Regions from separate parts of the Pseudomonas sp. P106(2024) genome, predicted to be linked through region 2. Evidence: riboswitches for the same ligand, from Rfam matches in the RefSeq annotation. Region 2 holds a riboswitch; the other holds the start of a gene.
The links. A riboswitch is a leader RNA that binds a small molecule or an ion and turns the genes downstream of it on or off. The one in region 2 is predicted to bind cobalamin.
Positions count from the first base shown of each region.

Region 1 (3,199 bases), on a different contig from region 2:
GCTGGCGGCAGCTCCTCGGCCACCTCGGCACGGACCTTGGCCAGGCCCTCGGCGTCGATCAGGTCGGCCTTGTTCAGCACCACCAGGTCGGCACTGGCCAGCTGGTCGGCGAACAGCTCGTGCAGCGGCGACTCGTGGTCGAGGTTGGGGTCGAGCTTGCGCTGGGCATCGACCTGCTCCGGGTAGGCGGCAAAGGTGCCGGCGGCCACGGCCGGGCTGTCGACCACGGTGATCACCGCGTCGACGGTGCAGGCGTTGCGGATTTCCGGCCATTGGAAGGCCTGTACCAGCGGTTTGGGCAAGGCCAGGCCGCTGGTCTCGATAAGGATGTGGTCGAGGTCGCCGCGACGGGCCACCAGCTCGCGCATCACCGGGAAGAACTCTTCCTGCACGGTGCAGCACAGACAACCGTTGGCCAGCTCATAGACGCGGCCGTTGGCCTCTTCCTCGGTGCAGCCGATGCTGCACTGCTTGAGGATCTCGCCGTCGATGCCCAGCTCGCCGAATTCGTTGACGATCACCGCGATGCGGCGGCCCTGGGCGTTGTCGAGCATATGGCGCAGCAAGGTGGTCTTGCCCGAGCCGAGGAAGCCGGTAACGATGGTGACGGGAAGCTTGGCCAGTGTTTTCATGTCGCGATGCCCTTGGCAGCAATGGCGCGGGCATGCAGGACGACAGCCACGGCCCTGCCGGCCTGGCGCGTTCGCCACCGGATCACCCCGCCCGGTTGAAAGTCGAAAACGTCACGAGGCAGGTCTCCTGGCTCGCACCGCTGCGGCTCGCTGGCCGGTGGGCCGGCGCCTTCCCGCGCGCCTGCGCAGTGGCTGTGCCGAACCCTTCAGTGCTTACAGTTGCGGGGGCAGCCGCGGCTTGTACCGCGTTCCCGTCTTAGCTCGGGCCAACGCCCGAGAACCTCGCAGCGGCAAGGCTACGCAGTGCCTGCCTGGCGGTCAACCGCCATGGCGATTGACGCGGGCCCGGCCCCGTGATTTGCTAGCGCATTGCGTTCAGGTGCCCCCGACGGGGGTGAAACGGGAAACCGGTGCGTCGCGCCTCCATTGCTAAGGAGCCGACAAGGCCGGTGCTGCCCCCGCAACGGTAAGCGAGAGAAGCGTCCGAACCACTGTGCCAACAGTAAGGCATGGGAAGGTGACGCCCCACGGAGTCCTGCTCCACCTCGCCAGCCCGGAGACCGGCCTGACACGTGCTCACAGTACACCCCGCGGTGGGCGGGCGTCGTCGTATCACCTGGGCCAATCGTGCCCGGGGTCGTCGCGCATGTCCGTTGCCACAACAAAAGCAGCAGAGGAACGCGTCATGCCCATCACCAGCGCCAAACACAGTATCGCCACCCCCGTCAGCCTCAGCCAGCGACTGATCGTCGCGGTCGGCGCCAGCCTGCTGGGCCTGTGCCTGGTGTACTTCGCCGGTTTCTCGCACATCGAGGCAGTGCACAACGCTGCCCACGATACCCGCCACAGCGCCGCCTTCCCTTGCCACTGAGTAAACCCGCATGATTACGCGCATCGCCCGTACCGCGGGCTTCAGCGGCCTGCTCGCGGCCCTGCTGCTGACCCTGCTGCAAAGCTTCTGGGTCACCCCACTGATTCTCCAGGCGGAAACCTACGAGTCCGCCGCCCCGGTCGCCGAACACCATGAACACGGCGACGCCACCGCGCCCCACGAGCATGAGCACAGCGCCGAAGCCTGGTCGCCGGAAGACGGCTGGCAGCGCGTGCTGTCCACCACCGGTGGCAACCTGGTGGTCGCCGTCGGTTTCGCCCTGATCCTGGTCGCTCTCTACGGCCTGCGTGAACCGAACCGCGTGGCCACCGGCGCGCTGTGGGGCCTGGCCGGCTTTGCCGTGTTCTGCCTGGCGCCGACCCTGGGCCTGCCACCGGAACTGCCCGGCACCGCCGCCGCCGACCTCGGTCAGCGCCAGACCTGGTGGATCGGCACCGCAGCGGCCACCGCCGCCGGCCTGGCGTTGTTGGTGTTCGCCCGGCACTGGCTGCTCAAGGCGCTGGGTGCCGCTCTGCTGGTGATCCCGCACCTGATCGGCGCGCCACAGCCGGCCGTGCATGAAAGCCTGGCGCCGCAAGCCCTCGAGACCCAGTTCAAGATCGCTTCCTGGCTGACCAACGCCGCGTTCTGGCTGGCCCTGGGCCTGCTCAGCGCCTGGCTGTACCGTCGCTCCAGCCAGGCCTGATGCGCGATCTGCCTGCTCAGCCGGCGTTGTACGCCGGCTTTGGCTGTCGCCGCGGCTGCCCGGTCGAGACCCTTGCGGTATTGCTGCGCCAGACCCTCACCCGCAACGCCCTGCCCCTCTCGGCCCTGCGCGGCATTGCCAGCATCGAGCCCAAGGCCCGCGAGCCCGGCCTGCTGGCACTGGCCGAACGCCTGGGGCTGCCGTACATCTGTTTCGATGCCGCGCATCTACTGGTTTTCGAAGCGCAGCTCAGCCAGCGTTCGCCCACGGCGTACGCGCAGACCGGCTGCTGGGGCGTCGCCGAAAGCGCCGCACTGGCCCTGGCCGGCGATAACGGCCGCCTGCACGTGCCGAGGCAGGTCCTCGGCAGCGCTACCCTGGCCCTGGCCATCGGCGGATAATCCGCCACTCTTCTATACAAGGAACCCCCATGACGGTCTATTTCATCGGCGCCGGCCCCGGCGATCCCGAGCTGATCACGGTCAAGGGCCAGCGCCTGATCCGCCAGTGCCCAGTGATCGTCTATGCCGGCTCCCTGGTCCCCGCCGCCGTGCTGGAAGGTCACCAGGCGCACACGGTAATCAACAGCGCCGAACTGCACCTGGAGCAGATCGTCGAGGCGATGCGCCAGGCTCACGCCAACGGCGAGGACGTGGCGCGCGTGCACAGCGGCGACCCCAGCCTTTATGGCGCCATCGGCGAACAGATCCGCCACTTGCGCGAACTGGATATCGACTACCAGATCGTCCCCGGCGTCACCGCCACCGCCGCCAGTGCCGCGCTGCTCGGCTGCGAGCTGACCTTGCCCGATGTGGCGCAGACCGTGATCCTCACCCGCTTTGGCGACCGTTCGCCAATGCCGGCCGGTGAGCAACTGGCCGACCTGGCCCGCCACGGCAGTACCCTGGCCATCCATCTGGGGGTGCGCCACCTGGCCCGCATCGTCCAGGAGCTGCTGCCACACTATGGCGTCGACTGCCCGATAGCGGT
Region 1 covers NZ_JBLIYU010000008.1:119,389-122,587, reverse strand. The annotation lists gene cobW (cobalamin biosynthesis protein CobW) at 1-632, opposite strand, end outside; cobalamin riboswitch at 733-932, opposite strand; cobalamin riboswitch at 994-1,215, shown strand; gene AC25M7_RS15350 (CbtB domain-containing protein) at 1,318-1,503, shown strand; gene AC25M7_RS15345 (CbtA family protein) at 1,514-2,209, shown strand; gene AC25M7_RS15340 (cobalamin biosynthesis protein) at 2,209-2,610, shown strand; gene cobM (precorrin-4 C(11)-methyltransferase) at 2,640-3,199, shown strand, end outside.
Region 1: it holds a riboswitch for cobalamin, as region 2 does, so the genes downstream of both, AC25M7_RS15350 (CbtB domain-containing protein) here and cobO (cob(I)yrinic acid a,c-diamide adenosyltransferase) in region 2, are expected to answer to the same signal.

Region 2 (3,199 bases):
AGGGCTTCGGCGGCGGCATCCAGGCGTGCATCCAGGTCGTTCAACTCGCTGGCCTGGACCAGGCCAAGGTGACGGCTGGGCAGTTCGATGCCGCGCTCGCGGGACAACCCGCCGTACCAGCGCAGGCCTTCGGTCAGGCTGCCTTCGAGCAGTTGCGCATGACGCAGGCTGCCGACCCGGTTGGCCAGCACCCCGGCGAACGGCAGGTCGGGCTGGTAGCGCGCCAGGCCTAGAGCCAAGGCACCAAAGGTCTGGGCCATGGCCGTGCCGTCGATCACCGCCAACACCGGCACGCCGAAGTGGCGCGCCAGGTCGGCGCTCGACGGCGTGCCGTCGAACAGGCCCATCACGCCCTCGATCAGGATCAGGTCGGCCTCGCCCGCCGCTTCCCACAACAGGCGGCGACTCTCCTCGGCGCCGATCATCCACAGGTCGAGCTGGTAGACCGGGGCACCGCTGGCGCGCTCGAGGATCATCGGGTCGAGAAAGTCAGGCCCGCACTTGAACACCCGCACCGTGCGCCCGAGGTTGCGGTGCAGGCGGGCCAGGGCGGCAGTGACCGTGGTCTTGCCCTGGCCCGAGGCCGGGGCCGCGATCAGCACGGCGGGACACTGGCGCGACTCACTCACAGTTCGACGCCCTTCTGCGCGCGGATACCGGCCTGGAAGGCGTGCTTGAGCATGCCCATCTCGGTGACGGTGTCAGCCAGTTCGATCATCTCCGGCTTGGCAGCGCGCCCCGTGACGATCACATGCTGCATCGGCGGACGCGCCTGGATATCCGATAGCACCTGGTCGAGGTCCAGGTAGCCGTGCTTGAGGGCGATGTTCAGCTCATCGAGCACGACGAACTGGATAGAGGGGTCCTGCAGCAACTGCCGCGACACCGCCCAGGCGGCCTCGGCAGCGGCGGTGTCGCGCTGGCGGTCTTGGGTTTCCCAGGTAAAACCCTCGCCCATCACGTGATAACGCACCTGCTCGGGAAATCGGCGGAAAAACAGCTCCTCGCCGGTGCTGTTGCGGCCTTTGATGAACTGCACCACGCCGCACTGCATGCCATGGCCAAGGGCGCGGGCAAGCATGCCGAAGGCCGAGCTGCTCTTGCCCTTGCCGTTGCCGGTCAGCACCAGCAGCAGGCCGCATTCATTGGGGGAATTGGCGATGCGCTCGTCGATGATCGCCTTCTTGCGCTGCATGCGCGCCAGGTGACGTTCGTCGCGTTCGATGGATTCGCTCATCAGGGGTCTCCGCAGGCTGTCGCAGCGGCGGCGACAGGTAAAAGGCAGGCAGACGAGGAGCGCGCAGGAGGCATGGCGAGGGCCACATCGCACCGCGCATCACCCTCCGTGATGCCGTTTGGCAGTGACAGGCCGGTCTCCGGGCTCATGAGCGGGCGCAGGCCCTGGCTACGCGCCTTCCCGGACATGGACATCCAGTGGCCTTGCGTAGCCGTCGACTCATCTACCGTTGCGGGGGCAGCGCCGGACTCGCGCCTACTGGCGCCCACCGGCTTCCCAGTTTCACCCTGCCGAACCGCAGCTCGCGGGGCACCTGAAGCACGCCGCGAAGGTTAGAGGGTTGCACCGGGAGCGTCAATCGAGCGAGGGCCGATCTGGCCTGGATCAATGGCCGATTCAACAGCTTGTGCCACACTCAGAGCAGCGATATCACATAGCCATCACTCGGCCGACCCGGATCACAATGACAAGGAGAGCGCAGCATGCAAGGCCTGATGATCAACAACCCGCGCCTGGAGTTCCTGCGCCCGGCCCTCGAGCGCTGGGTCGACTGCATCGACCGCTTCAACCAGTTGCAGGGCGACAACGAGGCGCCCTACTGGCACGGCACAGCCAGCAACGTCGGCCTGCTCGCCGCTGCCGCCTGGCAGGGTGAGTTGGTGGCGCTGGAACGGCACATGAGCAAGAAACAGCGCGACGAGGGCGAGCGCGACGGGCGCTGCGACCTGTCGATCAGCAGCGCCGAGGAGTCGCTGTACCTGCACGCCGGCCAGCGCTGGCCGCGCATCGCTCGCCTCGACCTGACAGCGGCCCTGCAGGAAACCGCCGCCCTGGCCAAGCCGATCGCCTATGGCAGCCAACTCAAGGCCGGGGCACTGTTCGTCACACCTTGGAAGGCCGGCCAGCATGCCAGCCCCGAGGAACTGCAGGACCTGGTGGACGATCTGCAGAAGCACACGGCCTGTGCGCTTGCCTGGTACTTCCCGTATGCCTACCGCAAGCTGCACAACGAACTGGGGCAGTACTATCCCGGAGTGGCGCTTCTGCTCAAACAGGCTTGATGCCAGCCAGGCAATACTGGACCAAGTTCATACCCTGCCCGCGCCGGTAGGTATCAGGGATTCTGCGCCAGATGCCCCGGCGGCAGCACCCGTTTGGCCTGGAGGTAGGCCTTGGCCCAGTAGCTGTTGGACAGGTAGTCCAGGCGCACGGTGCCGCCCGTCGACGGTGCATGCACGAAGCGCCCCTCACCGACGTAGATGCCGGCATGGCTGACCTGCGACCCGCCGCTGGTGGCAAAGAACACCAGATCACCCGACTGCAGCGAATTGATATCCACATTTGGCGCGCGCATGACGATCATCTCGCGGGTCGAGCGTGGCAGACTGATACCCGCCGCATCACGGTAGACATAGCCGATCAGGCCGCTGCAATCGAACCCGGCATCCGGTGTATTGCCACCCCAGCGATACGGTGTGCCCACCAGGCCGATGGCGCGAAACAATACATCGTCAGCCGCAGGTGACGAAGGCGCCTGATTGAACACCATCGGCTGTTTGGGCGTGGGCGCCGGCGCAGGTGCACGGCTGGAGCAGGCCGCAAGCAGGGCCACCAGGGAAAAGAATGCGAAGCGCGCCAACATCGCCATGATGCGAACGTCCTGTCGAAAATCCGACGGCCACGGCCGAAGGTAAAAAGAGTTGAGAATTTAGATTAGACGCTTTCTGTAAATGCGCACGGCGGCGAGCTTTTCAGCTACGCCGCCGTGCGAGGTTACAGCATTTTGATATCAAATCAATTGCGCGAGATCGTGGTCGGCGCCATGGCGAGCGCGCGTTTGGCCTCGATGAAGGTCTTGCTCCAATAGCGATCGCCCAGGCTGTCGATACGCACACCACCGCTGCGGCGGCTGCTGGAGTGGATGAACTGGTTGTCACCCAGGTAGATGCCGGCATGGCTCAC
Region 2 covers NZ_JBLIYU010000003.1:55,015-58,213, reverse strand. The annotation lists gene AC25M7_RS06405 (cobyrinic acid a,c-diamide synthase CobB) at 1-629, opposite strand, end outside; gene cobO (cob(I)yrinic acid a,c-diamide adenosyltransferase) at 626-1,237, opposite strand; cobalamin riboswitch at 1,351-1,569, opposite strand; gene AC25M7_RS06395 (hypothetical protein) at 1,720-2,298, shown strand; gene AC25M7_RS06390 (C40 family peptidase) at 2,352-2,885, opposite strand; gene AC25M7_RS06385 (C40 family peptidase) at 3,032-3,199, opposite strand, start outside.